2 regions of the Brevibacillus borstelensis genome follow, and region 2 is predicted to be linked to the other one. Evidence: a T-box and tRNA genes for the amino acid it is inferred to sense, from the RefSeq annotation. Region 2 holds a T-box; the other holds one or more tRNA genes.
What was found. A T-box is a leader RNA that pairs with one kind of tRNA and senses whether it is charged. The one in region 2 lies ahead of serS (serine--tRNA ligase), so its partner is inferred to be a tRNA-Ser.
Positions count from the first base shown of each region.

Region 1: it has a tRNA-Ser gene. The T-box ahead of serS (serine--tRNA ligase) is inferred to sense a tRNA for this amino acid. The anticodon was not compared.

Region 1 is NZ_CP144922.1:3,663,784-3,681,221, reverse strand. It holds gene gabT (4-aminobutyrate--2-oxoglutarate transaminase) at 1-784, shown strand, start outside; gene V5G20_RS17570 (aldehyde dehydrogenase family protein) at 866-2,284, shown strand; tRNA gene V5G20_RS17565 (tRNA-Ser) at 2,441-2,529, shown strand; gene V5G20_RS17560 (DUF3817 domain-containing protein) at 2,633-2,941, opposite strand; gene V5G20_RS17555 (acyl-CoA synthetase) at 3,509-5,083, shown strand; gene V5G20_RS17550 (hypothetical protein) at 5,159-5,302, opposite strand; gene V5G20_RS17545 (exo-beta-N-acetylmuramidase NamZ domain-containing protein) at 5,395-7,566, opposite strand; gene V5G20_RS17540 (copper amine oxidase N-terminal domain-containing protein) at 7,717-8,139, shown strand; gene V5G20_RS17535 (YhcN/YlaJ family sporulation lipoprotein) at 8,410-9,033, shown strand; gene V5G20_RS17530 (BTAD domain-containing putative transcriptional regulator) at 9,264-12,359, shown strand; gene V5G20_RS17525 (TetR/AcrR family transcriptional regulator) at 12,519-13,097, shown strand; gene V5G20_RS17520 (HlyD family secretion protein) at 13,175-14,365, shown strand; gene V5G20_RS17515 (ABC transporter permease) at 14,358-15,533, shown strand; gene V5G20_RS17510 (DUF3907 family protein) at 15,629-16,129, shown strand; gene V5G20_RS17505 (NAD(P)H-dependent oxidoreductase) at 16,188-16,787, opposite strand; gene V5G20_RS17500 (S8 family peptidase) at 16,845-17,438, opposite strand, start outside.
Region 2 is NZ_CP144922.1:219,237-231,991, reverse strand. It holds gene V5G20_RS01305 (YaaC family protein) at 1-389, opposite strand, end outside; gene guaB (IMP dehydrogenase) at 556-2,016, shown strand; gene V5G20_RS01295 (D-alanyl-D-alanine carboxypeptidase family protein) at 2,194-3,513, shown strand; gene pdxS (pyridoxal 5'-phosphate synthase lyase subunit PdxS) at 3,615-4,499, shown strand; gene pdxT (pyridoxal 5'-phosphate synthase glutaminase subunit PdxT) at 4,508-5,086, shown strand; T-box leader at 5,202-5,427, shown strand; gene serS (serine--tRNA ligase) at 5,490-6,770, shown strand; gene V5G20_RS01275 (hypothetical protein) at 7,001-7,156, shown strand; gene aceB (malate synthase A) at 7,219-8,829, shown strand; gene aceA (isocitrate lyase) at 8,847-10,127, shown strand; tRNA gene V5G20_RS01260 (tRNA-Arg) at 10,239-10,315, shown strand; gene V5G20_RS01255 (IS4 family transposase) at 10,592-11,737, opposite strand; gene V5G20_RS01250 (zinc-dependent alcohol dehydrogenase family protein) at 11,887-12,755, opposite strand, start outside.

The DNA of each region.
Region 1 (17,438 bases), 2.1 Mb from region 2:
AATGCCGGGAACGACTCCGGAAGAATGCGACGAACAAGTGCTGAGACGCTTCGAAGACTTCTTCCTGGGTGAAGTGCCTGCGGATGAAGTCGCGGCCGTCATTATGGAGCCAGTTCAGGGCGAGGGCGGATTCGTGGTACCGTCCAAGCGTTTTGTCCAAGGGGTAAAAGCAATCTGCGAGAAGCACGGCATCCTGTTCATCGCCGATGAAGTCCAGACGGGTTTTGGCCGCACAGGCAAAATGTTTGCGATGGAGCATTTCGGCGTAGAGCCTGATTTGATTGTCATGTCCAAATCGCTTGGGGCCGGGCTGCCGATCAGTGCAGTTACTGGCCGGGCTGAGATCATGGATGCTCCCAATCCAGGGGAGATCGGCGGAACATATGGAGGCAGTCCGCTCGGGTGTATCGCCGCTCTGAAGGTGATCGAAATGATGGAGCAGGAAGGCTTCATGGACAGAGCCAACCAGATCGGAACCAGGATTTTGCAGTGCTTCGAAGGCTTCAAGCAACGCTTTGAACAGGTAGGAGATGCGCGCGGCATTGGAGCGATGTGTGCTATCGAAATCGTCAAAGACAAATCAGGCAAAGAGCCAGACAAGGAATTGACGGCAAAAATTGCGCAAGCCTGCTGCCAGCGCGGGTTGGTCGTACTCACGGCCGGTCTTTACAGCAATGTCATCCGGATTCTCTCTCCGCTCGTGATTGACGACGAACAATTGGAGGAAGGTTTGGGTGTGATGGAGAAAGTGTTAGAGGAACTGTGTACGCCTTCACAAGCATAAAGGAATGGCTAGAATAGCGCGGACTGAAAGACGTATATCGGGAAAACTCATAGGAGAGTCGATGAGAGGGAGGCTGGATGGATGAAAAAAGCGTGCTACATTGGCGGGCAGTGGGTGGAGGCCAAAAACTACGCGCCGCTCTACGCTCCCTACAGCGGGGAACAGATAGCGGAAATCGCGCAGGCTGACGCCGAACTGGTAGAAAAGGCGATTTCCGCAGCTCAGGAGGCTTCGATGGTAATGCGGCGCATGCCTGCTTATCAGCGTGCGGCTATCCTGGAGAAAATTTCATTCATCATGGACGAACGGCTGGAGGAGGCTGCCAAAATTATTGCGCTGGAGGCAGGCAAGCCGATCAAAACCGCTCGCGGCGAAGTGATCCGTACAATACAGACTTACAAATTCGCTGCGGAGGAAGCAAAAAGGATTCACGGCGAAACACTGCCGCTGGATGCCGCCATCGGAGGAGAAGGGCGCCTTGCATACACCGTGCGTGAGCCTTTGGGCGTGATTGGCGCGATCACTCCTTTCAATTTCCCGATGAATCTGGTCGCCCATAAAGTTGGTCCGGCATTGGCTGCAGGGAACACCGTCGTGCTCAAGCCGGCATCCCAGACGCCTCTCTCCGCATATTTTCTGGCGGAGGTTGCCGAGCAGGCCGGAGTGCCAGCGGGAGCACTAAATGTTGTGACCGGCAGCGGAGCAACAGTAGGCGATCTCCTCGTGACAGACCCGAGGGTGAAAGCACTGACCTTTACCGGCAGCCCGGCTGTCGGCATCGACATCCGCAATCGGGCCGGACTCAAGCGGGTTACGTTGGAGCTGGGCTCCAATTCTGCCGTCATCATCGATAAAGGGGTAAATCTCGACGAGGTCATCCCGCGCTGTATTTTTGGCGCATTTGCGTACTCCGGACAGGTATGCATCTCCGTACAGCGGATTTATGTGGTCAGGGATGAATACGAGACATTCGTGGAGCGCTTTGTGGCGGAGACCAAAAAGCTGGTCGGCGGCGACTCTCTGTCCGAGGAAGCAGACTACTCCGCGATGATTTCTCCGAAGGAAACGGATCGGGCCTTGGCCTGGATCGAGGAAGCCAGGGAGAGAGGCGCCAGGGTAGAATGCGGAGGAAAAGCAGATGGACGGGTGCTGCAGCCTACCGTATTGACAGGAGTTCCGGCAGACGCCAAACTGTCTTGCCAGGAGGTATTCGGACCGGTCGTCCTGATCAATCCGGTGGACTCTGTAGAGGAGGCGATTGAGTTCGTAAACGATTCTCGTTTCGGCCTTCAAGCCGGACTCTACACGCAAAACCTGTCACTCGCACTGAAAGCGGCAGATGAGCTGCATGTTGGCGGCGTCATGATTAACGATATCCCGACCTTCCGCGTCGACCATATGCCTTACGGCGGTGTCAAGGAAAGCGGCATGGGCCGGGAAGGAATCAAATACGCGATCGAAGAGCTAACGGAGTTAAAGCTGGTTGTCGTGAAGCGATAGGTTTCAGGAAGAGAAAGCTGCTGTCAAAGGCAATTGACAGCTGTTTTGAGGCCGGTACAGGAAACGAGCTTCCCCGTTTGGAGGAAGCTCGTTTTTGTAAAAAACGGTTGCTTTCAGGGGAATGAGTATGTTATAGTATAACTTGTTCAACCATGCGGAGGGATACCGAAGTGGTCATAACGGGGCGGTCTTGAAAACCGTTAGGCGGCAACGTCACGGGGGTTCGAATCCCTCTCCCTCCGCCATAAGAAAGCACTGCGAACAGGTCTTGCACCTGTTTTTTCTTTTTTTCAGATACCCCATCTATTCAAAACCGCTTGACGGGAGAAGGTCGTCAAGCGGTTTCCTTTATGATCGCTTCATGGAAGCTTCTTCTTTTTTCAATTGCGCATCGAGAACAAAATTTCCAAACGGGATCAAAGACGCGACAAACGCGCCGAGCGCCCGCAGGATCGACCACCGGTTTGCGAAAAAGACATGGGCGAGTGCCAGCATGAACAATACGAAAAACACGCCATGCAAGGAACCGGCAATCGTCACAGCTTTTGGCATCTCCAGAAAATATTTCAGTGGCATGGCAATTCCAAGCAGGACGAGGTACGAAATTCCTTCGATGAGGCCGATAAAACGAAGACGGCCAAGGGGCGTTTTTAGCAAGGGGAACACCTCCAGTGAGTAAAGAACCAGTCTCCACTTATTCTATCGAGTTAAAGGGCATGTATCAATGGAACATAGGCAATTTTGAAATTTTTGCGATACATTTATGGCAAAAACCAAAACTTTCTTCCGTAGCCATCGACTTCATATCGCATGGTATGTACCCTTTGATATATTCTGTAGGTAAGCACTCAGACTAAACTTCTTGGGGGCTGCGGCGACTTACTAATGCAGATCGGGTCGCCGCATTTTTTTTGATTGGAGTAGGCAGGTTAACGGACCGGATTGAAACCATGCAAATATGGAAAGCGGGAGTTGTCGCGCTCGGGCAAAAAGAATTTGTCCAAGGTGCGGCTTGTTTCCGTTTACTAATATATCCCGGTTGAGTATATACTCGAATATATACTATACTATAGATACAACCTCATAACCTTGAGTTCTTCTCCCTGACTGATTTCGAGTCAGGGGTTTTTTACATTGCATGGATATATCGGGAAAGAATAATGATTCTATTTTTCTGAATATTCATTGTATAATAGAGGCAGGAAAAATGACGGAGGGATGTCCATGAAAGATATTCAGCGGGCGAGAAGGAATACGCTGGGAGATATTTTGCGCAGAAGCCGAGGCAGATTTCCGCAGAAGATTGCATTGCGCTTTGGGAACGAGGCGCTTACATACGAACAACTGGACATCCTGGCCAATCAGGCAGCGCATATGATTTTGGCGTCTGGACTGCAAAAGGGAGACAGGGCAGCTGTGCTCTCCCGCAATTCAATGGATTTTGTCATTCTCAACTTTGCCCTCGCCAGGGCGGGAGTGATTATGGTCCCGATCAATTACATGCTGAACGCTGACGACGTGGCCTTTATTCTGGGACATGCCGATGTGAAAGCGATCTTTGCCTCCCAGGAATTCCATCCAGTCGCCGACGAGGCGATTCGCCGATCAGGCTGTTCTCCGGTCCTGAGATGCTCGATCTCCGAAAAAACAGAGCAGGCAAATGACTGGGGCCATTTCCGTACGCAGCTCGCCCAATCGAGTACAGAGGAGCCGGAGCTGGAACTGGAGGATGACGATGTTGTGCATATTCTCTACACCAGCGGGACGGAATCCAGGCCAAAAGGAGTCATGCTGACGCATAAGAGTGTGCTGACAGAATACGTCAGTACGATTATCGACGGTGGAATGACCGAAGACGATGTCGCTATCCACGCTCTCCCGCTTTTCCATAGCGCCCAGCTGCATTGCTTCCTGGGGCCGTACGTCTACCTCGGTGCGAGCGGAATTATTTTGGAGCAGGCACAGCCTGCGCTCCTGCTGAAAACTGTCGAGGAGTACAAGGCGACACAGCTCTTTTGCCCCCCGACCGTCTGGATCGCCCTGCTCCGTTCTCCTGAATTTGCGGAGCGGGACTTGTCTTCATTAAAAAAATGCTACTACGGAGCAGCAATCATGCCTGTCGAAATCTTGAAAGAGCTGGGGCGGAGGCTCCCGAACGCGCAGTTCTGGAATTTTTACGGCCAGACAGAGGTAGCCCCGCTCGCTACTGTCCTAAAGCCCGCGGATCAAATCCGCAAAGCTGGCTCCGCCGGCAGACCGTCTCTGAATGTGGAAACGAGGATTGTCGACGATTCCGGCCAGGATGTGCCCCGCGGTACGGTGGGGGAGATCGTACACCGAACCAGCCATGCTATGCTGGGGTACTTCCGCGATGAAGAAAAAACGTCCGCAGCCTTTCAGGGAGGCTGGTTCCACAGCGGTGACCTCGGCGTCATGGACGAGGAAGGATATATTACTGTCGTTGACCGAAAAAAGGATATGATCAAATCGGGTGGAGAAAACGTCGCAAGCAGGGAGGTAGAAGAGGTGATCTACCAGCACCCGCTTGTTTCTGAAGTAGCCGTGATCGGAATCCCTGATCCATACTGGATCGAGGCGGTCGCCGCAGTCGTCGTTCCCAAAGCGGGAGAAGCCTTGACTGCCAAAGAGCTGCTTGACTTTTGCAAAGCCAGACTGTCTGCGTTTAAAGCTCCGAAGCATATCGTCCTGGCAGAAAACCTCCCGCGCAATCCAAGCGGAAAAATACTAAAACGGGAACTGCGGGCAAAGTACGAGAGTCTGGCCTCGCAGCAGAGCTAAAAAAGGCAGCCTTGTCAAAACGGATAAAGAATGCGAAAAAACCGCTTGATCGATCAGGCGGTTTTTCCCATGATTTTACGGTTCTACTTTCAGGCCTTCGAGCCAATCAGCGTAGCAGGAACTGCAAAGCAGCTCGTTCTTTTCCTCTGTCCCTTGAAAGAACGTGATGAGATGTGCCGTTTCGGATTCGTGCTCACAATAGTAGCAGGTGTAGCTCACCAGATGTTCCTCCCCATGTAGATGATCGTCAATGATATTGTTGCCGGAATAAAAACAACCAACTCACGAATGAGTTGGTTGTCGAGTCGCCATTATTTCACAGTGGCTACTGTGGATTTCTCTGCATGGATTGTTTCAAAGCGGTAACCATGTTCTTTGAGGAACTGGATTACGGCTGGAAGGGACTTGGCCGTTGCGCTCTTGGTCGCGGCGTCGTGCATCAGTACGACAATTTCTTTCTGATTTCTTACCTGCGCCTTTATATTTGCCAAGGCCGTTTCTGGCGTATACTTGCTGCTGCGGGCATCCCCGTTTGTGATATTCCAGTCAATAAACGTATAGCCGCGTTTGGCAGCCTCCGTTTTGATGGCACTCATCACCGTATGCTGGTTATTGTAGAGCGCTGCGTTCTGGTAGGTCTTGCTGACGGTATTGGTGCTGCCGCCTGGGTACCGAAAGACAGTCGGCTTGATTCCTGTTGCCTTTTCGATCAGTTGATTGCCTTTTTCCAGATCGGCGAAAAAGGAGGAGAGATCTTTATAAATCGTGCGATAGTTGTGGGAGTATGTGTGTCCTCCTACGACATGCCCTTCGGCAATCGCCCGTTTCAAGATCGCTTCGTGTCCCGGCACGCTTTTCCCTACGACGAAAAAGGTCGCCTTGACGTCATGGGCCTTGAGGATGTCCAGCACCTCAGTTGTAATTGGAGAAGGACCGTCATCAAATGTCAGATACGCCACTTTTTCCTGCGTCTGACTGCCGCCCGGCTTAGCTGGCGTCTGGTCGGTTGACGGAACTGAAGGTACGGCGGGTTTTGCCACCGGCTTCGGTTGTCCCGCCACAGACGGTTGTTTAGACTCGGGCAGTCCTGCCGATCCGCCAGACCCTGGAGTTGGCGTTGCTGTCGCAGTGCTGTTGTTTGATTGGTTCGGCAAAGGCGTTTGCGCGGCTGGCTTCGTCTGGGCTGTCGGCTTCGTCTGCGATTGTGAGCTGGCTGGACCTGGCTTGCCGGGAGCAGCAGGTTTTGCCTGTGAAATGCCCTTCTTTGATTGAATGGGCTGAACAGGAACGTAAGGCTGGTCATTGTAGATCAAATAGTTGCTGCGAAGCTTGCGAAATGCTTCCAGATCTTTTGCATACTTCTCCTCAATCTGTTTGGGGGACAGCCCCTGCTCCAGGTACTGGCCGATTTTGTTTGTTCCCATCACCAGATCAAACATCACTTTTGTCTTTCCGCTCTTCGGAACCTTGAAATGATTCAATTGATGAGCGTAGGCCAAAGCGTAAATCCCCGTTTTGGCCGGATTGAACAGATGAGGATTGGTGATCTGGAGCCGGACGCCGCCTTTTGAATCTTTCTTCTCGGGGAGAAAAACGACACCAGGCAGCAGCGCTCCGTTTAACAGATCAGCGTATTTGCCCGAATCGATCCCTTCGCCGCCGATCCAGCGGAAATTGTCAGCCTGGACGATTCCGGTTCCTTCTCCCAGGCCGGTTGCCATATAACCGAATACAGCAGCCAGATCCGGTATTCGCGGAGAGCTCGGAATCCAGTGCAGTCCGGTATCCTGGAACAGCATTTGACGCGTATAACCTTTCATGGGGATAACGGTCAGGTTTGCGTCGATGTTGCGGTTGAAAAATTGCGCCAGCTCGCCGATTGTCATCCCGTGTGCCATCGGGAGGGTGTCCACACCGACAAATGAGCGGTAGGCAGATTCCAGAACGGGCCCTTCGACAATGGTTCCGCCAACAGGATTGGGCCGGTCCAGTACGATGATCGGTTTGCCCTGCTCCTTTGCCGCCGTCATGCAGTATTGGAGAGTGGATATGTACGTATAGGTACGGGCTCCAATATCCTGCAAGTCGACCAGCAAAAGATCAATGCCAGCGAGCATTTGCTTTGTGGGCTTTCTTGTCGAACCATAGAGGCTGTAGACAGGAATGCCGTAGACGGGATGCTGGTAGGAGGCAACGTATTTGCCGGCCGGTGTTTTCCCGTCCAGACCGTGCTCCGGTGTGTACAAAGCCGCCAGTGTCACCGATTTGTCCCGGCGAAGCAGGTCGATCGTGCTGATTCCTTGACTGCTTACACCTGTTTGATTTGTGACAAGGCCGACTTTTTTTCCTTTGATGACATGGTGAAATTGGTCGAATAGCACGTCGCTTCCGAGCAGAACCGCAGAAGTGTTCGCAAAGCTTCCACCAGGAGGAATGAGGGTTAAAATCAGGACAAGAATGAGGAAGGGGATAAATCGTTTCATAGCTTCGGCCTCTTTCGGGAAAAATGTCGTCGATGTATGTTCATTGTAGCGTGTTTTTGTAGCAAATTGGTTTCATTTTTGTAACAATTTGAAAATAGGAAAGAAGTCGGAGGCAAGAAGTCACCTATCACGTGTGGGAAGCATCTCCATGTGGCCCGAATACCGCCATGGAGCTTAGAATATAATCACAAGCCGATCGCGTTCCCCGATCAAAAACCGCTGATCAAAGACAGCCGGGCACTGGTACCGCTTCGTCCGATCGCGGAAGGCTTAGGCTTTGACGTAGACTGGAACAGTCAGACAAGAACGGGTTTGATTCAAAAGGGTGACGCCCAAATTAAACTGATTGTTTCCCGGAAGATTGCAAAGCGTAACGGCGAGATCATCAGCTTGGATGTGCCCGCCCAAATCGTCAACCAGCGGACGATGGTTCCGGTTCGCTTCATTGCCGAAGCTCTATCCTACGACGTGAATTGGGATGGAAGTAACCAGACCGTTCTGATCAAAGACAAAGCAGAAGAGGGTAAAGCGCCAGCCAGCCTGGTCACATCGCCGGAAAGGAAGCAGGAGTAAAATCCGGTTGCACAAAAGCCTGCTGGCAGCAAAGAAGGAAAGCTGATTGATGCGAGCTACGAAGTCCAGATCCAATCAGACGGGACATTTTTGTTTGAATGGACGGAGAAGATAACGGCTGAAGAATATACGCTACTAGCTGAAAAAGGCGATGAAAAGCAGACCGTGGAAGGAACATTCGTCATCCTGAATTAGAAAAAAGAAGCAGTTTTCTCATCGAGTAAGAATACCTCCGGCTCCTCACACTAGGGAGTGAGGAGGTGTTTTTCTTTGAAACGATGGGGTTCAGCGCTTTGTGCACTGTTGCTTGCCGGAGTCGTCGGGTCAGGCTGTACACCGAATAAGGAACAAGGCGGAGAAGACTATCACGGAGAGCCTGCCAAGTATGATGCTTACGGGATCAATATAAAAAATGACAACGTCGGTACAGACAAGGGACCGGCTGCGATGCTTGTCCAAAAGAACAGGCATCACCGCGAGCCGGATCTCGTCCGGACTCTGGAGGCACAAGCGGAAAGAATTCCGGGTGTCGTCGACATCAAGGTACTTGCGTATAAGGATAATTTGTTGATCGGGGTGCTTCCTGATGGTGCAACGAAACCCGACAGTATTGATCCTACGCCATCGGTGCTCTATACGCCGGGCAAGCCTGCACGTATCGATAACGGGCATACGGACCGCCTCCAGCAGCGTGTAGCGGGAGTGATGCGCAGCAGACTCCAGGCGCAGACACGCTACAACATCATGTACGTTTCAACCAATCCGGCTGTTTATCAGCGCATTGCTGACATCCACCAGCGCGTCGTACGGGGAGAACGTGTTCCAGAAGACGAATTCCAAACGCTGTTAAACGACATCGGCTATACGACAAAAGGGTTCAATCTGGTTGATTGACACACGATGAATGATTTGGACGTAAAAGACCACCTGACCGCCGGGTGGCTTTTGTCATGGACGGGAGGGAGGATTTTGGCCAGGCTCATGGAACTATATCTTGGATGATGTGATCGGTGAGGAGTGTACGAACGATGAATGCATCCAGGGTGAGCCTGACCAGGATAACCCCTCCGAGACTGGGGCCTTACGTGTTTCACAGATTGTCATTGGCGAGGAAGCTCAGGCTGATGAAGCACAAAGCTCTGTCTGTGATCCATGGAGGTGCGGGGTACGGAAAAACGACAGCAGTGGCTGCATTTTTTGATCATGGCAACAAAGAGGCGTGCTGGTATCGGATTGGCGAGAAGGATGGCGAGCTGCCCGTTTTTCTGTTACATCTGGTGGAGAGCATACGAATGGTTCATCCGGCTTTCGGCGATTCTTTTTTGCAGGCAGTGAGGGCTTCGGGCACACAGCCCGGAGACGATTCAACGGAATCGATTGCTGACCTGTTTATTCGCGCATGCATGGAAGTCAAGGGCGAGCTCCTATTGATTCTGGATGATTTTCACAATGTTCACTCCAAAGTGACAGTGGACAACTGGATGCAATATTTTTTGCAGAACATGCCGCAGAACGTTCGGGTAGTCATACTGACCAGAACCCGGCCGGACTGGCCATTTTTGAATGTCATGTCCGCACGCGGCGATGGGATGGAGCTGACGGTATCCGACCTCGCTTTTTCCCGTGAAGAGATGGAGACATTTTTTCTGGACGAATACGACATCGCCTTGTCAAAGGACGATAGCGAGCGGATTGCAAACATAACCAAAGGGTGGGCGGCTGCTGTCCGAACGATTGGAGAAACATTGGCAATGGGCGTCCACACAGTGGGCAGCGCTTCCGAATCCTCGCGATTTCTGCCATTCTTGGAAACAGAGGTATGGGACAAGCAGGAGCAGGAGCTTCAGACGTTTTTAATGAGGTCCTCCGTTTTTGAGAGCTTTGAGGCGGAAGACATCCGCCAGGTATTCGGTGAACAGGCTGCTCATCTGCTTGCAGAAACACTTCGGCGCAACCTTTTTTTGCTGAGGGAAGACAATGTCTATGCGTATCATCCGCTGCTGCGGCGTCTACTGATCAGCAAATTGGCGGGACATCCGGAGGAATACATACACATGCACAGAGCTGCTGCTGCCTTGTACAAGCGAAAAGGAGACGTGCAGCAAGGCTTTGAACATTTGCGCTTGATCGAGGCGTGGGACGAGCTCGGAGAATGGCTTTGTCAAGCGGCAAACCCGCTGCTTCAGACAGGCAAGCTGGACCAGCTGTCACAGTGGCTGCAGCTTCTGCCGGACGAGGTAAAAGAGCGTTATTATGTTCTCTGGCTGTATCAGGCTGAGATCGAGCGGTACCGCTGCCTGTACCCGAAGGCCTTTCTGTCTTATCAGCGATTCCTCTCGCTGTGCGAGGAAAAGGGGGATATTATCGGTCAGTGCCGAGGGCTGGAAGGACTCGCCCGGGTCCATCTGGACAGTGTCCAAAGCGTGAAGGCAGAGGAACTGCTGAAGCTTGCGATTCGTCTGCTTGAGCCTGCAGACCATGAGCTGGCTCCACGGCTTTATCGCTTGCTCGCGGAGATTTATACCAACAGGGGAGACTCGCAGCAGGCTGCCGATTGGTACCGGCGGAGCCAGGAATGGGAGCAGCGGACGGAGGTCGAGCTGGAATCCCGCCTGCTGTTCCGGACGGGCAGGCTTCAGTCGGCGATCCAGCTCCTGGAGAGCGAGTGGAAGTCGGAGCAGGTAAACCAGCCTGCATTGATGAGATCCTACCGGGAAACCTCCCTGCTGCTGGCCTTTGTATACGGCTTGAACGGCGAATGGGAAAAGGGGCTCAGAGCAGCAGAGTACGCGATCCAACAAGGAAAAGAAGCGCACTCCCCGTTCGTGGAGGCAAATGGATACGTGCGCAAGGCGACGGCGGCTTTGGTCAGTCAACAAATGCCCTATGACCAAATTCGTCAGTTGTACCAACTGGGTCTGCAAATGATGGAGGACCTGCAGTCGACGCGAGGAAAATCGGAGACGCTCCTTGGGCTGACTCTTCTCTACGGGCGGGAATCGAATCTGGATATGGCGCTTTCTTACGGGCAGCGGGGACTCCAGGAAACAGAGGCGATGCGTGATGACTGGCTGAACAGCTTGGTGCGACTCGCAATCGGCATCGCGTATGCCTCCTGCGGGCAGGACAAGCAGGCGGAAGAGTGGATTCGCGATTGCGAGGAGCGCTTAAGCCGTTGTGGAGATAGCTTTGGGGTCGCGATCTGTCATTTATGGCTCAGTTTTTTTGCCTATCGCCAGAAAAATTGGCCTGCTTTTATCCCGGCCGTGACTCAGGCGCTGACCGCGATCCAGGCGGGGGAATACCATTTCCTGCTGCAGCGGCCGACGATGTTTACTCCGCATGATGTCCAGCAGCTGATGCCGGTACTGATCGAGGCTCAGAGGCGCCAGGTTTCTCCCGATTACGTCTCGCAGCTTCTGACTGACCTGGGCCTGCAGAACGTCACTTTTCATCCCGGCTATACCTTGCGAATCCAGACGCTCGGTCAGTTTCGTGTCTGGCTTGGCGAACGGGAGCTGGGGGAAAAGTCTTGGCAGCGCGGAAAGGCAAAGCAGCTATTTCAGCTTCTCCTGACGAAAAGGCAGCATCTGCTGGCCAGAGAAGAGATCGTCGCGACCCTCTGGGGAGAAAGTGACGAAGAGACCGCCGCCCGTGACTTCAAGGTTGCTTTGAACGCACTGAACAAAGCCCTCGAGCCGAATCGGGAAGCCAGAGCGAGCGCTTTTTTCATCCAGCGTCACGGCAGCTCTTACGGCTTTAACCTGGCCTCGGGCTTTCAGATCGATGCGGAGGAGTTCGACCGTTACGTAACACTCGGGCTGGAGGCGAGTGTCGCTTCTCAAGCGATTGTCTTATTGGAAAAAGGGCTGTCTTTTTACAAGGGGGAGTACATGCCGGATTGTCGGTACGATGATTGGTGTGTAGCGGAAAGAGAAAGGCTGCAGCTGCTTTTCCTGCGAGGGGCAGAGCGCCTGGCCAAACTGCTGTTGGACTCGAAGCGGATAGACGAAGCGATCCGCTGGTGCGAATCGATCCTGATGGCTGACGACTGCTGGGAGGAGGCATACCGGCTCCTCATGCTGGCCTACTATCGGCAAAACAACCGGGCACAGGCCATCCGCATCTACGACAAATGCGTGGCAAACCTGCAAAAGCAGCTCGGCGTGCAGCCGATGCCGCAGACTGTGGATACGTACCGTTTTATTATGGAAGGCTAAGACCGCAAACTGATGCGGTCTTTTTTTATGCCTGCATTTTACGAGCGCTTCGATGGAAGCTTTTTTCATCGGACCTATTGACGAAATCAGGAAAACGACGTAAACTACTTTTTGTACTGACCAGTCAGTTCAAAAAAACAAACGGGAGGCTGAGGAGGGATGGCACGTTCGAAGAAAGATCAGATTGTGGAAGCAGCGTTGACTGCCTTTGCTCAATACGGATACAGCGATACGACGATGGATGCGATTGCCGATGTGGCTGCGGTGGCGAAAGGGACGCTGTACTACCATTTTTCAACGAAGGAAGAGCTGTTTCTGTACGTGATTGAAAAAGGCGTGAAGATGCTGATCGATTCCGTGGACAGCGTGATGCAGCGAGAGGATTTGTCAATGGATCAACGCGTGCTGTGCGTTCTGGATGAGCATCTTCGCTTCTTTTCCGAGCATCGGGAGCTTTGTCTTCTCTTGTTGAGCTTCTTTACCGGAGACCAGCAGCGGGATGAAATGATCGGGAAGCTGCTGTCCGGCTATTTCATGGCCATGGAGGCCTATGTTGCCGAGCTGCAGCAGGAAGGCTTTGTCAGACCGGATATTGAGGTCCGTACAATGGTCTCCTCGCTGTTCGGCATGGCTGGTTTTACGATGCTGCGGAAGCAGTTCCGCAAAGAGACGGGAATTACGGATTCAGACCGAAGGACGCTTCATATGTTGCTGTCCGGAGTCTTGATGAAAGGGTAAAGCAATCAAAAGGCTGATGAATCATGCAGCCGAGCACGACACATGCAAAGAGAGAATGGAAAAGAGGAGAATGAACGATGAATAAACGAGCGTGGATAGGAGTAACCGGTTTTGTCGTCTGCATTGCTGTACTGGGGGCATACCTGATGGGACCGGGTGCAGGTAGCGTGGCTGGTCAGCGCTCCAAGCAAGTCGCCGGGGTTGTCGAAGGAACATCCGTGGATCTTTCCTTTAAAATGGGGGGCTCCATCGCAGATATCATGGTCAAGGAAGGCGACGAGGTAAAGGCTGGACAACTGGTCGCGACCTTGAACAACGAAGAGCTGCTGGCAAAGCGCGAGCAGGCGCAAGCTGCCTACCATCTGGCACAGGTAAAGCTGGAACAGGCAAAGAAAGGCGTCGGAATAACGGATACTTCCAGCAACGCGCAGGTAAACCAGGCTTTGGCCGTGGTCAATGCTGCCAAGGCGCAGTATGAAGCGAACAAGAACGGCGCCCGCTCAGAAGAAGTGTCCCAGCTGAAAGCCAAGCAGCAAGCGGCGCAAACGGCCAAGCAAATTGCGGAGACGCAGCTCCAACGGATGAAAAAGCTTCTCGAAGAAGGGGCTGTCCCGCAGGTGAAGGTCGACGAAGCGCAGATGGATTACGAAAAGGCGGTTGCGGAGCAGAAGGCAGTTGAGGAGCAGTTGAAAATGGCCCAGTCCGGCTCGCGCAAGGAGCAGCTCGATGCAGCCAAGGCGCAGTGGGAGCAGGCGCAGGCCGCCTACGATCAAGCTGTCGCTGCACGCGGACAGGTCGGCCTTAAAGAACTGGACGTAAAGTCGGCTGAAGCGGGAGTACAGCAAGCGAAGGGAGCTTTGGAAGAGGTAGAAGCGTATCTGAACAACACCAAGCTGACTGCCCCTGTCGACGGCGTCGTCAAATCGGTAGCTGTGCAGAAGGGTGAGCTGGTTTCGCAAGGCTTCACTGTTTTGACGATCCAGACGAAGCAAGACAACTACGTGAAATTTTACGTGGATGAATACGAGATTGCCGGAATCAAAGCCGGGGATACGGTCAACCTGTTCGTGCCTTCATTGAATCGTGAAACCGAAGCGCGTGTAGTCAATGTAGCGCCTGCGGCCGATTTCGCGGTGAAAAAAGCGACACAGGAGCTGGGCGATCGCGATATCCGCGCATTCCAGGTCAAAATGGAAATTCACGATCCAGAAATTCTGCCGGGCCTCAGCGTAGAATGGAAGCTCGAAGGGGCTGGTGAGCGTGAGTAACCTGTCCCGGCTGTTTTGGGAAGAATGGCGTCGCATTTTTACAAACAAGACGATTGTGACGGTAATGTTTGCCGTACCGGTGATTTACCTGACTTTGTTCGGATTTTTGTACAGCGAGAAAAAAGTGACGGAAATTCCGACGGTCGTGGTCGACGCCGATCAGACAGAGCTGAGCAGGGAGCTGTCGCGCGCTTTCGATGCCGACCAGACATTCCGCGTCACCCATATCGTCAACACAGAAACACAAGCGATGGACCTGATTGACCAAGGCAAAGCGGCAGTAGCTGTGATCATTCCGGATCACTTGGAGATGGACGTCAAAGCCGGACGGGACGCCAGTGTACTTACGGTTATCGACGGCAGCAACATGATGATCTCCAATACCGCTGTCCGCGCTGCCAATACAGTCACGAAGACGGTCTCTGCGGGTGTGACCTTGAAAAAGCTGGAAGCGCATGGCGGCTGGGGCGAGGAAGGGATGAAGCTGTACACCGGGATCGACTACCGCTATCGCGTCCTGTACAATCCGACCTTCAGCTATATGTCGTTCATGGTTTTTGGTTTGGCTGGAACCGTCATGCAGCAGGTTCTGTTCCTCGGGATTGCCCTCTCAGTCACCCAGCAAAAAGAAGCGGGGACATGGAGGGAGACGCTGGCTGAGAATTCCTTCTGGGCGATCGCAATCAGCAAGCTGCTGCCGTACTTTCTGGTTGCGACCTTCAACCTCGTGCTGACCTTTGCGATCCTGCTGAAAGGCTTTGGCATCCCGTATTACGGCAGTACGGCACATTTGCTGCTGATCGGCACCGCTTTTAACCTCGCCGTGCTGGCCATCGGTTTTGCGATCTCGTTTTACTCGAAGGACCAGCTGCAAGCTACACAGGCAGCCATGATGATTGCAGTACCGTCCTTCATGCTCTCGGGGTACACCTGGCCGCTGATGTCCATGCCGCCGGTGATTGCGGCGATCGGAAAGTCACTGCCGCTGACGTATTTTCTCGATGGAGTTCGGGAAGTTTTGACGAAAGGCCACGGGCTTTCCCACATTACGTATCAAGTGTCCGTTCTTCTGTTCATGACGCTGCTGGGCTTGTTTGCAGCCTACCTGACCTATCTAGTCCAAAGCAAAAAAGCGGCAGCTGCCGCCCCTGAAACGACAAACGCATAGGCAGGATTTGCAGAAAAGAAATCCTTGTGTTGCAAAGAACCTATCCAGTATACTTATCAAAAAAAAGCAGATTCTTTCAACGCGAGGGGGACATTATGTCAGTGACTCATCTGAAGCAATTGTGCGAAGAGACGTACACGAAGTTGAAAAGAGTAAGCATGGATCTGGAGCGCTTTTTAAATCAAGTCACCTTGATGGGGCTGGTCAATCAGTCCGGTGATCCGGAGGAGTACGAGGCTTACTACCGCAACTACCTTTCCGACTTGCGCCATTTGCTGGTGTACTGTGAGAACGCGTACGAGCGGCTGGGAGTTGCTCTCCGCCGGGCGAGGTTCAATGAAGAGTATGCCGAAGAAGTCCTGTACCAGGTGTATCATTCCTGTATCAACAACTTCTACTACCCCAAAGGAGAAGTATACGACGAGGATGGCCGTTATTCGTACACAGACCATGATGCCATTATCTTCCGCAAAGAAGTAACCCCTGAGCTCAAGCAACTGACGATTTCGCTTTGCAAGGTTTTTGAGCAAATGCGTGATGACCTGCATTATTACGAGACGGATTACATTACGAAAAAACGGATGCAAAAAGTATAAAAAAGAAAGTAGACCCTTCCGACAGGTTCACATTCGACCTGCTGAAGGGTCTTTTTGCTTACACTTCCACGGGCTGGAGGGTATTTTTGAGAAGATGCTCCACCTCGTCCAGCATGGCACGGCGAGCAGCCTCGCTTACGTAAGGAACAGCCGCAAAGTTGTGGTACAGTGTCTTGTATCCCATCATGCTGAGCGTTCCGTCCGCCATCTGTTTTTTCATGACCTGATCCATTCCGCTTGCCCGCATGTCATGCTCAGACTCGCGAGTCGTCGTCATGACAAGGGCTTGCTTGCCGTTGAGCAGACCGACAGGCCCTTTTTCCTCATAGCGAAAGGCGAAGCCGTTTGTAAACACCCTGTCAAAATACCCCTTCATAATGGCTGGCGGAGACCACCACCATACAGGGAAGATCATGACCAGCAGATCCGCGTCTGTAATTTGCTGCTGTTCTTCTGCAATATCCGCACTGACATGTCCTTCCTCCACACGGTGCATGTCTTCGCCGCGAAAAACAGGCTGGAAATCTTGTTGATACAGATCGCGGACAGTATAGGAGATTCCTTCCCGGTCCAGAGTTTGCTTGGTCCTCTCCAGTATTTCGTGGCAAAAGCTTGTATGACCCTCATGAGCAAAAACGATGTACGCCTTCAATGCCATTCCTCCTGCTGTCGTCAGGTGCAGTGCGCCAGTTTTCTCTTGGCCAGGCTGTTATTCTTACTCAAACCCTTGCCGCAGACGCAGGAAAAACTTGTTGAGCAGGCCGCCGATGGTTTCGGGCTTCTCTTCTCTCATTTCCTGAGCGGCGGGCTTCAAGCTTCTGATCGCGGTATTGACGTTGATCAGACCGTATCCGTACAGTTTGTCTTTGCCCGGAGGCCCGAGGTCGTCCGCCGAAGAGCGAATGACTTCCATCACTTCGGTGTTTTTCATACCCGGACGGACAGAGCGGAGGAGCGAGGCCAACGCGGTGACGTGCGGACACGCCATTGAGGTGCCGGAAAGCACAGCGTAGTCGCTATAGATATAGGTACTGGGAATGTCTACACCGGGCGCAGCGACATCGACTTGAGCGCCAAAATTGGAAAAGTCGGCCCGTTCCCGATTGTGGTCAACAGCCGCTACAGACAGGACTTCCTTGTAAGAAGCGGGGTAACTGGGCTGTTCGCTGGCGTCATTGCCGGATGCGGCGACGAGGACGACATTTCGTTCAAAAGCGTATCGACAAGCCTCCTGCAGCGCGGCAGACGGGGTGTAGTTGCCGACACTCAGATTAATCACGTCGGCTCCATGGTCAGTAGCCCAGTATAT
Region 2 (12,755 bases):
AGATGAGCCAGATGGGAAAACAACCCTTCCTTTTGTGGACGAACCTCGTCCCTTAGGAATTGATAACCGTTCTTTTTGACTTTCCTCGTAGTCACACCGTGTTGAAGAACCTTGCTGTTCTGCGGATAGTCAGGATCGATGACGATGAGCCATCCCTTCAACAGATGAATACAGCCGTAGAACAGCAGCAAGGGCTTAATGGACAGGGGTGTCTTCGCGGCCGATTCATAAAACAAGCGTGCTTGTTTCCATGTGTATAGAAAACGCGTGCTTTGTTGAAAAGCGAGTCGCTCAGCCTGCACGATACCTTTGCTGTGATAGTGTTTGTATAAAAAAGCGCGTGCCGCCGGTTCTGTTTCCAGCAAGCGCAAAGAGGACCAGGCATCCATTTCCATCACCTTTCTAACATTCGTGTATGAGAGCGCTTTCTTGTTATTTTTTTTGATTTATCTGGATAATTGCTTAGATAACCGAACATTAAAAGGTTACCTTGACAGTAAATTAAGCCGTTTGTTACACTTGCATAAAACATTTTGGCGAAAGGAGCTCATACCTGTGCGGGAAGACAAATTCGTAAAAGAGGGCTTAACGTTTGATGACGTTCTCCTTGTTCCAGGAAAATCAGAAATTTTGCCTCGTGATGTAGATACATCGACAAGATTGAGCGAAAAGGTCGTCTTGAACATTCCGCTGATCAGCGCGGGAATGGACACGGTAACGGAGTCTGCACTAGCGATTGCAATGGCCAGACAAGGCGGAATCGGGATTATCCATAAAAACATGACAATCGAGCAGCAAGCCAGTGAGGTTGACCGGGTAAAACGCTCTGAAAGCGGAGTCATCACCAACCCGTTTTCCCTCAGTTCGGAGCACACCGTCGCAGACGCGGACGCGTTGATGGGCAAGTACCGCATCTCCGGGGTTCCTATTGTCGACAGCCAAAATCATCTGGTCGGAATTCTTACCAACCGCGACCTTCGTTTCGTTCATGACTTTTCGATTCCGATTAAAGATGTAATGACGAAGGAAAATCTGGTGACAGCTCCAGTAGGGACTACCCTGCAGCAGGCTGAAGCCATTTTGCAAAAATACAAGATCGAGAAGCTCCCGTTGGTGGACGAGCATAATGTGCTAAAGGGCCTGATCACCATCAAGGACATCGAAAAAGCGATTCAGTACCCAAATGCAGCCAAAGACCAGCAGGGACGTCTGCTGTGCGGCGCGGCTGTAGGTGTATCCGCCGATACTTTCGAACGCGCAGAAGCATTGGTGAAGGCGGGCGTTGACGTTCTGGTCGTGGATACAGCGCACGGACACCACATCAACGTCAGCAACGCAGTGAAAAAACTGAGACAAGCATACCCGGATCTCACCATCGTAGCCGGTAACGTAGCCACTGGCGAAGCCACTCGCGATTTGATCGAAGCCGGTGCGTCTGTCGTAAAAGTAGGGATCGGACCCGGATCAATCTGTACGACGCGCGTTGTGGCGGGGATTGGGGTACCGCAAATTACAGCCATTTACGACTGCGCCCGCGTAGCCAGGGAATACAATATTCCAATTATTGCCGATGGCGGGATTAAATACTCCGGTGATTTGCCAAAAGCAATCGGTGCAGGCGCATCAGCGATCATGATCGGCAGCCTGTTTGCCGGAACAGAAGAAAGCCCGGGCGAATTCGAGATCTTCCAAGGCCGCCGCTTCAAGGTATACCGCGGCATGGGCTCCATCGGTGCGATGAAAGCCGGCAGCAAGGATCGCTACTTCCAGGAAAACGCGCAAAAGCTCGTTCCTGAGGGTATCGAAGGCCGCGTACCTTACAAAGGACCATTGGCCGATGTCGTCTATCAACTGATCGGTGGCCTCCGCGCAGGTATGGGCTACTGTGGTACGAAAAACATTCAGGAGCTCATCGACAATTCCCGGTTCATCCGGATTACCGGAGCTGGTTTGCGCGAGAGTCATCCGCACGATGTTCAAATTACGAAAGAAGCGCCAAACTACTCTATTTCGTAGGACTATCGAATCAAAAACCCCTTTCCGTTTGCGAAAGGGGTTTTTTTCTAGCCATTCCTACCGGGAAACTAGTGGAAACAAGCTTCAAGTGGGGTTGCTTTCTATGGTACACTTACAAATGTGTGTCCGTGCCTTTAGTGGCCAAGACCGACAGAAGTGGGAGGGTGAGAGATTCAAATGAAACCGAGAACATGGACGAAGCGATTGACGGGTCTGTTCCTTTCTGTCGCTGTTTTTATCACTGCGTGGGGTTCCATGACAGCAAATGCAGGAGCTGCCCCGCAGGCTGACTTGCAGTTGGTTGCCAGTTCGGCGATTTTAGTGGAGGTTTCTACAGGTAAGGTATTATATAGCCTCAACCCTGACCAACCACTGCCACCTGCCAGCATGAGTAAAATGATGACGGAGTATCTGGTCAATGAAGCGGTAAAACAAAAAAAGATTACCTGGGACGAGAAAGTTCCGGTAAGTGAATATGCGTTTTTTATTGCTAAAATGTCAGATTCGTCGGGTGTTTACTTAAATTTGGGCGAATCACATACCGTAAAAGAACTGTATAAGGCAATGGCGGTGTTGTCAGCAAATGATGCAACTGTCTTGCTGGCTGAAAAAATAGCAGGCAGTGAACAAAACTTTGTAGCTATGATGAATAAAAAAGCCCAAGAACTGGGGATGAAGAACACAAAGTTTCTAACTTCAACAGGATTGCCGGCTGATGAATTAGGTCCCTACTCCATTCAAAGCGACCAAAAAGAAAACCTGATGTCTGCACGGGATTCGGCTATTTTGGCTAGAGCGTTGATCCGGGACTTCCCAGAAGCACTGGAAATAGCAAAAATTCCTCGTTTAACATTCCGGGCAGGTATGCCAAATGAAATAAAAAAGGCAAACTACAACTGGATGCTTCCCGGCCTTCCCAACTATTATGAAGGTGTAGACGGTTTAAAGACAGGGTATACTGCCGCTGCGGGTTATTGCTTTACAGGTACAGCAGTACGAGACAATATGCGTGTCATCAGTGTTGTAATGGGAGCTGGGGGTAAAAACGCAGAAATAACCAAGCGTTTTGTCGAAACGAAAAAACTGCTTGATTACGGCTTCAGCAACTTCAAGCTAACCAAACAACTCGACAAAGGCGTGCCAATCAAGGGGTATGAAACCGCTCCTGTGAAAAACGGCGTGGAGCTGACTGTGCCGGCAGTTACAAGCAATGCGGTAATGACTCTGACAAAAATCGGGTCAGAGAGCAAATTCACCCCAACCGTCACGTTCCAGGAGCTCACTGCTCCATTGAAAAAAGATCAGGTAATCGGAAAGGTAGCCTTTGTAGAAGAGGGAACAAAAGAAACCGACTACCTGCAGCCAGAGGACATGGCCAAGGCTGGAGTCGACCTCGTAGCTGGACAAGAAGTCGAGGAAGGCAGCTGGATCCGCCTGTTCTTCCGCAGCATCATCCAGTTCTTTAGCAATATTTTCAGCAGCTTAACCGGCAAATAAGGTTGTACCCAAAATCAAACTTGGATTACAATGGTGAATATTAAGACAGCCATTACAATGTGATGCAGGCATTACAAGACAATTGGGTAGGGGGCTTAGAAATGGTACAAGTAGGAACTTCCCGCGTTAAAAGAGGTATGGCGGAAATGCAAAAAGGCGGCGTCATCATGGACGTTGTCAATGCGGAACAGGCAAAAATTGCAGAAGCAGCCGGCGCTGTTGCCGTTATGGCACTGGAGCGCGTACCGTCTGATATTCGTGCAGCAGGCGGGGTAGCCCGGATGGCTGATCTGGGTATCGTGGAAGAAGTATTGAATGCTGTATCGATTCCGGTTATGGCAAAAGCTCGGATCGGACATTTCGTCGAAGCTCGCGTTCTCGAATCCATGGGTGTTGACTACCTCGACGAGAGCGAAGTCCTGACTCCTGCTGATGACATGTACCATATCAATAAAAAAGAATTCACTGTCCCGTTTGTCTGTGGCGCACGCGACCTCGGCGAGGCTCTTCGCCGCATCGGTGAAGGCGCGTCCATGATCCGTACCAAAGGTGAACCAGGTACAGGAAACATCGTGGAAGCTGTTCGTCACATGCGCACCATGCAGTCGCAAATTCGCAAAGTGCAAAGCATGTCCTACGATGAATTGATGGCAGAAGCGAAAAACCTCGGTGCTCCTTACGATCTGCTGGAATACGTACACAAAAACGGCAAGCTGCCAGTGGTCAACTTCGCAGCAGGCGGTGTAGCGACCCCTTCCGATGCGGCTCTGATGATGCAGCTCGGCGCTGATGGCGTATTCGTAGGTTCCGGTATTTTCAAATCGGAAAATCCGGAGAAATTTGCTCGCGCGATCGTAGAAGCAACCACACACTACACTGACTATGAACTGATTGCCCGCGTCTCCAAAGGACTGGGTACAGCTATGCCGGGTCTGGAAATCTCCAAGCTGCGTGAAGCAGACCGCATGCAAGAGCGCGGATGGTAAGGTGACCGATCATGAAAATTGGCGTTCTTTCCTTGCAGGGAGCTGTCGCTGAGCATATCCGCATGCTGGAGGCAGCAGGTGCGACAGCAGTCGCAGTTAAAAAAGTGGACGAGCTTGAAGATCTGGACGGATTGGTCATTCCCGGCGGAGAGAGCACGACCATCAGCAAGCTGATGCATAAATACGGTTTTATCGAAGCGCTGCGCGAGTTTGGCCAAGCCAGAAAACCGATATTCGGTACATGTGCGGGAGCGATTTTGCTCGCCAAACGCATAAACGGCCAAGACGACTGCCATCTCGGATTGATGGATATCAAGGTGGAGCGCAATGCCTTTGGCCGCCAAAAGGAAAGCTTTGAAGTCGAGCTTCCTGTCGCAGGAGTAGCGGCGGATTATCCAGCCGTTTTCATCCGCGCGCCGTATATCATGGAAGTAGGCGAAGCCGGTCAGGTACTTGCCAAGTATGAAGAAAAGATCGTGGCTGCTCGGCAAGGACATTATTTGGCGGCAGCATTCCATCCGGAGTTGACGGAGGATGCACGGTTGCATCAATACTTCGTCGACATGGTGAAGGAATACCGCGGCTGATTGTCCGTAAAAGATGCATGTCCAAAACCGGTACCGATAATGGTGCCGGTTTTTTTCACGATCTTTACACAGGTATAGAACCTGTAGTACAGTTAACAATAGAAGATAACAAACAAGGAACGCGATGAAGAGACTAGTACTTTGCAAGCGCTTGGCCCAGAGAGTCGGTGGCAGGTGAAAACCGACCCAGTCTGCAAGGGAATCCATCTCTGAGTGGCAAAGGATCAACTTTGCCCGGCACCGCCCCGTTACGGCGGATTCAAGCGGGTATATGCCGGGAAACGGAAGCAGGCATATATCAACAAGGGTGGCAACGCGGGTTACCAACACTCGTCCCTTACCATAGGGGACGGGTGTTTTTTCATTGCGTGCAAGAAGAATCAACGATGTTGGAGGGGTATCTATGTTAGACGTAAAAGTGTTGCGCAACGATTTAGACGGAGTAAGACGCCGTTTGGCGGATCGCAATGAGGATATTTCTGCACTGGATCAGTTTGCCGAGGTGGATGAAAAGCGCCGCCAGTTGATCCAGGAAGCGGAAGGCTTGAAGAACAAACGAAATACTGTATCCGAACAGGTAGCGGTATTGAAGCGCAACAAAGAGAACGCTGACCATCTGATCGCAGAGATGAAGGAAGTAAGCGACCGAATCAAGGTGCTGGACGAAGAACTGCGCCAGCTCGATGAACAGCTTGAGCAAATTCTGCTGAGCTTGCCCAACCTTCCTCATGAGAGCGTTCCGGTAGGCACGTCGGAGGATGACAACGTCGTTGCCTGGACGTGGGGCGAGCCAAGAAAGTTTTCTTTTGAGCCCAAACCGCACTGGGAGCTTGGTCAAGAACTGGGCATCATCGACTTCGAAACAGCGGCAAAGGTGACCGGCAGCCGATTTGTTTTCTACAAAGGACTGGGTGCCCGTCTGGAGCGCGCGCTGATGAACTTTATGCTCGATCTGCATACGACGGAGCACGGCTATGAAGAGCTTCTGCCGCCGTATATCGTGAACCGGACAAGCATGACGGGAACAGGTCAATTGCCAAAATTCGAGGAAGACGCATTCAAGCTGGAAGGACCAGATTACTTCCTGATCCCGACAGCAGAGGTGCCGGTAACCAACATGCACCGCGACGAGATCATGGATGGTGCAGAGCTGCCTCGCTACTATGCGGCATACAGCGCTTGTTTCCGTTCGGAAGCGGGATCGGCAGGCCGCGATACGCGCGGACTGATTCGCCAGCATCAATTCAACAAGGTCGAGATGGTGAAGTTCGTCAAGCCGGAAGATTCCTATGAGGAACTGGAAAAGCTGGTGAAAAATGCGGAGAAGATCCTGCAGCTGCTCGGTCTGCCTTACCGTGTCATGAGCATGTGCACCGGCGACCTCGGGTTTACAGCGGCGAAAAAGTACGACCTGGAAGTGTGGATTCCGAGCTACAATACGTACCGGGAGATTTCGTCCTGTTCCAACTTTGAGGATTTCCAGGCGCGTCGGGCCAACATTCGTTTCCGCCGCGACAGCAAATCGAAGCCGGAGTTCGTGCACACATTGAATGGATCGGGACTGGCGATTGGCCGGACAGTTGCCGCGCTGATGGAGAACTATCAGCAGGAGGACGGCACCATCCTGATTCCGGAAGTGCTTCGTCCATATATGGGTGGTCTGGAGAAAATCGCTCCCAAATAATGCAGATCAAAATGATTTCTGGCTATCTAGAAAAGCAGTTTTCTGTTCTAATACAGAAAGCTGCTTTTTTGTCTGCAAAAACAAAGAGTTAAATGAGTGGCGGAATTTTTAGAAAATGTGTTGCACAACAGAAATGACTGTTATATAATAACTTCAAACATTACGAATATTGTATTAATACAGTTGATGGGAGGAGTTAACGATGAATTGTTATCGTTGTGAAGGAAACGGTGAGCAGAATTGTCCCCAGTGCGGCGGCGCCGGGCGCGATGATCACGGGTCAGCATGCCATCACTGCCATGGTGACGGATGTATCTCCTGCAGTCATTGCAGTGGAAGCGGGCTATTGGATTAAAGCCATTTTTTTTGAACCTACTGTACTATAATACACAAAGATTAATTTACCTGTATTATAACGTTTCCTGCACAAGGAGAGGAGGAGATCATATTGACTGCGATTCAAACCAATCAGTACCCGGCAGATGTTTTGATTACAGGCGAAATGCCGCCACAGTACGCCGATATACTTACGCCGGAAGCGATCTCGTTTCTGATCAAGCTGGAGAGCGCCTTTGGCGGCAGGAGGAGTGAGCTCTTGGAGCTGCGCAGAAAGAAGCAGGAGTTCATCGACTCAGGGCAGCTCCCTGATTTTTTGCCTGAAACAGCCCATATTCGCAACGGCGATTGGAAAGTGAACGATTTGCCGACCGATCTCCAGGACCGGAGAGTGGAGATTACCGGTCCTGCCGGAGACCGAAAAATGGTCATCAATGCGTGCAATTCCGGAGCTCGGGTATTCATGGCTGATTTTGAAGACGCCAATTCTCCCACATGGGCCAATACGATCGAAGGCCAGATCAACATGCGGGATGCCGTAAGGAGAACGATTTCCTATACCAGCCCTGAGGGAAAACAGTACGCCCTCAAGGAGAAAACAGCCGTACTGATTGTAAGGCCGCGCGGTTGGCATTTGGATGAAAAGCACATAAGGCTTCACGGAAACCCGATGTCCGGCAGCTTGTTCGATTTTGGCCTTTATTTCTTCCATAATGCCCGGATATTGCTCGATTCGGGAAGCGGCCCCTATTTTTATCTGCCCAAGCTGGAAAATCATCTGGAAGCGAGGCTCTGGAACGACGTCTTTTGCTTTGCCCAGGATGAGTTGGGCATACCGCGAGGCACTATCAAGGCAACGGTTTTGATCGAGACGATTTTGGCCGCCTTTGAAATGGAAGAAATCCTGTACGAGCTGAGAGAACACAGTGCAGGGCTAAACTGCGGCCGCTGGGATTACATCTTCAGCTACATCAAAAAGCTGCGGAACCGGCCCGATGTGATTGTGCCTGACCGGTCAACGGTGACTATGACGGTGCCCTTTATGCGGGCGTACACGACACTGGCGGTCAAGACCTGCCACAGGCGGGGAGCACCATGCATCGGCGGGATGGCCGCACAAATTCCGGTAAAAAACGACCCGGCAAAAAACGAGGAAGCGCTGGCAAAAGTGAAAGCAGACAAAGAGCGGGAGGCGTACGACGGACACGATGGAAGCTGGGTGGCCCACCCCGGACTGGTTCCGGTGGCGATGGAAGTCTTTAATCGCCTGATGCCGGAAGCAAACCAGATCTGGTATAAGCGCGAGGACGTCCATGTAACTGCCGCTGACCTGCTGGCCGTACCGGAAGGCCAGATCACCGAAGAAGGAGTCCGCACCAACATCAGGGTAGGGATTCAGTACATCGAGGCATGGCTTCGCGGCTATGGCGCCGTGCCGATCAACAACCTGATGGAAGACGCCGCAACAGCGGAAATTTCCCGCGCTCAGGTGTGGCAATGGATCAAGCACCGCCGGGGTGTTTTGCCGGATGGCCGCAAGATTACGACTGCTTTGGTCACCCAGTGGCTGAGCGAAGAGCTGCAAACCTTGAAACAGCAAATCGGCCAGGAACGGTACGAAACCGGCAAATACAAGCTGGCAGGGGAATTGTTCCTCCAGCTGGTGACGGCCGACGAGTTTTCCGAGTTTTTGACCGTTCCAGGCTATGCCTATCTTGATTAAAAAAGGGAGTGGGAGAAATGAACAAACAAGAGGCTATTCGACAATTAGAGGAAAGCTGGAAGACAGACCGGTTTAAAGGGGTGCAGCGTCCGTATACGGCGGAAGATGTAGTCAGACTGCGGGGCTCGGTCCAAATCGAGCATACGCTTGCCCGGATCGGGGCAGAGCGGCTGTGGCAGTTGCTCAACACGGAGCATCACATCAAGGCGCTTGGCGCTTTGACCGGGAATCAGGCGATCCAGCAAGTAAAAGCGGGATTGAAAGCCATCTATCTAAGCGGCTGGCAAGTAGCCGCCGACGCCAATCTGGCCGGACAGATGTACCCGGACCAGAGCCTGTACCCGGCAAACAGTGTCCCGCAGGTGGTCAAACGGATCAATCAGGCACTGCAGCGGGCAGATCAGATCCAACAGTCCGAAGGGACGGGCGACACCTATTGGTTTGCACCCATCGTGGCAGATGCGGAAGCCGGCTTTGGCGGACCGCTCAACGTCTTTGAGCTGATGAAAGGCATGATCGAAGCGGGAGCATCGGGTGTACACTTTGAGGATCAGCTCGCATCAGAGAAAAAATGCGGCCATATGGGCGGCAAGGTATTGATCCCGACACAGGCGGCCATTCGCAACCTGGTAGCGGCCCGTTTCGCGGCAGATGTCATGGGTGTGCCGACTGTGATCGTAGCCCGGACCGATGCAAACGGAGCGTTTTTGATCACAAGTGACATCGACGACAGCGACAAGCCGTTTTTGACCGGGGAGCGGACACCAGAGGGCTTCTTCCGAATGAGAGGCGGACTCGATGCCGCGATCGCCCGCGGACTCAGCTATGCTCCATACGCCGATTTGATCTGGTGCGAAACGTCTGAGCCGAACCTCGAGGAAGCACGCCGTTTTGCCGAAGCGATTCACGCCAAATACCCTGGCAAATTGCTGGCTTACAACTGCTCGCCGTCCTTCAACTGGAAGAAGAAGCTGGATGAAGCAGACATCGCCCGTTTCCAAAACGAGCTGGGCGATATGGGCTACAAGTTCCAGTTTGTCACGCTGGCCGGCTTCCACGCCCTCAACTACAGCATGTTTGAACTGGCACGGGGCTATCGCGACCGCGGCATGGCTGCTTACTCTGAGCTGCAGCAAGCGGAGTTTGCGAGCGAGGCGTACGGCTACACGGCTACGCGCCACCAGCGGGAGGTAGGCACCGGGTATTTTGATGAGGTCGCGCAGGTAATTGCAGGAGGCACATCGTCGACGACGGCATTGACTGGTTCTACAGAGGAAGAGCAGTTTACTCACCATTAAGGTGTTTAATTAAAGTAAATAAAAAGGGAAAGGACCAGGGATAAGCTCTCTGGTCCTTCGTTTGCAAAATGCGCGAAATCGCCCTATAATAGAAGGAGTGTAAACGAATATGTCCCCGTAGCTCAGCAGGATAGAGCGTCAGTTTCCTAAACTGTAGGTCGGAGGTTCGAATCCTCTCGGGGACGCCATTGGAAAAGTAGAAATGGCGCGGGTTTCAGCTGGATAGCTACCCGCGCCATTCTTTTGTTAATGTCTGTTTGCAAACATTTTGCAAAAGTCGAAATTTCGGGCGCTTATTGAATACCATTAGCGTTGCATAAAAAATGAATCCATCTATTGTCAAATTATTCTGAATGACATTTTCAACTTTACAACCAAAAACGAGAACAGCCAAGCAAAAGGTAGCCACTATCCATTTGGTAGTTTTATACATTTATTACAACATCGACAACAACAAACAACACTTACTTCCTTTTCTGTCGCCCTCTGGATGTTCGTTTGGATTGGTAATCCATTCTGCCTATCCATTGTTCAAAGGTCTGCCAGAGAAACACTTTGAGCCATCTACTGATTTGCAGCAGACTGTGCTGACTGTTTCTTTCCAGCTTTACAAGAAGCAACAAGCAGTAAGCAATGAGAGCGAGAAAAACTTGATTCCAGACCGCATTTTCACTTGTTCCATAGAACGTCTTGATCTTTGCGTGTTGTTTCATCCATTTGAAAAACAGTTCTATTTGCCAGCGCCAACGGTAGATGTCGCTCAATTCTTCTGCTTCTAAGTCGAACCGATTGGTGATGATTCGAATACGATTTCCTTTCGAATCATGCGTTTCAATCAGTCGTAACACATTATCCACCCGTTTTTGTGGCGTTCCAAGAAGGATCATGGAGTCGGATAAAACGGAGCTTTCTGGTGGTACTTTGAAAGTATACAAATGACGAGTTTCCGCGTTATCCTTGAGACGTGAAGCAAAAAAGATGCCCTGATCGGTATACTCATCGAACTTTTCATAATCCACGTACCCTCGATCAAAGACGTACATGGCTCCGATCTCATCAATCAGCGACTCCATTTGGGTGCGGTCATTGGATTTGGCACAAGTTAGGGAAATCTTTTCAGGATAGACATCCTCCTGGCTTGCGAAAACGAGACGAAGATGAATTTTGATTCCTGCCTTTGTTTCGCGAAAGGTTGCCCACTTATACTTTTGCAAACATAATCCAATTGTAGTGGAATCAATGATCTTTATGTGTTTTCGAAGAGAGCAGGCTTTTCCAGAAACGCGTTGAATTTGCTGGACAAGGTCGACAAAAACTTCTTCAAGCAAAGCAGGTTCTACCCGATTGTTTTTTCGACTAAGCTGTGCGGGGCTGATCGATGACAGTCCTAATTCTTGCTGAAATTTCTTTGATAGAACATCGTCAGCAATGGCTCGAAGCCCTTCGCGTTGCTGAAGTTGGGCATGTAAAAATAGGAGAAGATACGCTTTTGTCGTCAGCTTCTTCACGTACTTGTCTTGATCCGTTTCGTCAATTCGTTGTTGAAGTTTCATAATATTGATGGGTGCAACCCATTTACCAAATGAAGAAAATAGGGTATTCTTGTCCATGAGCTATCCTTTGCGTTGGATTTGGACAGGAACTACCTGACCTTTCCAGTGTAAAGGATTTTTTTGTTCCCTAGACAACCAAATACCAAAGATTATGTGTATTTTGAATGATGGGAAAAGATTAATGCAACGCTAGTGATTGAATACTTTTAAACTAATAATATTTTTCCGGTCCGTTTATTGCTTTCAGCAAACTGCACTGCTTCTTTTACGCAATGCAAAGCAAATCTTTCGGTAGGTGCTGTGAAATTAAGTTGACCATTTTGTACAAGTTCGATGACCTTCTCAAAAGTGTCGTGCCATCTAGACAAGGAAATTTGTTGAATCCAGTGTCGCAACAAGAATAATTGTGGATGAACGCTAAGTTCTTTTGAAATTCTCGCCCAATCTACTTGAGTCCCAGATAAAAGACCCAAAGCCAAGAAAGTCCCCCCGGGACGTGTTGACCGAGCCAACTCAAAACCATCTAAACCACCGATCGAATCAATAGAGGCATCAGCGCCTTGTCCATTTGTAACACTCATCGTTGCATCGTAAATAGACATTCTTGAGCTATCGATTACATGCCACGCTCCAAGATTAAGCAACTCCTCTGCATATCGTGTATGACGGATGATCGCGATAACTCTGAACCCAAATAGAGAGGATAATTGAATGAATAGACGGCCAATTGATGAGTTAGCGGCATTGACTAGCAAAACCTGATCAGAAGTAATCTTTAACGTCTCCGTGTAAATAACCCACGCAGTTATTGGATTTATGTACAAGCGGCTGGCTGCATCATCGTTGATTTGGTCAGGAACCTCAATCGCTAAAACCGCTCTTGATATGACGTAATCTTGCCATGTCCCCTCACCTCGTAAGGGCAGAACACGTTTCCCTATTAAAGTGGAGGAAGCTAAGGGACCTGTTTCTACAACGGTACCTACCCCTTCATATCCTGGTACTGCGGGCAGACATATTCGATGCCTATATGCACCACGAATTGGAATTAAATCAGAAGGATTAATAGGCCGAG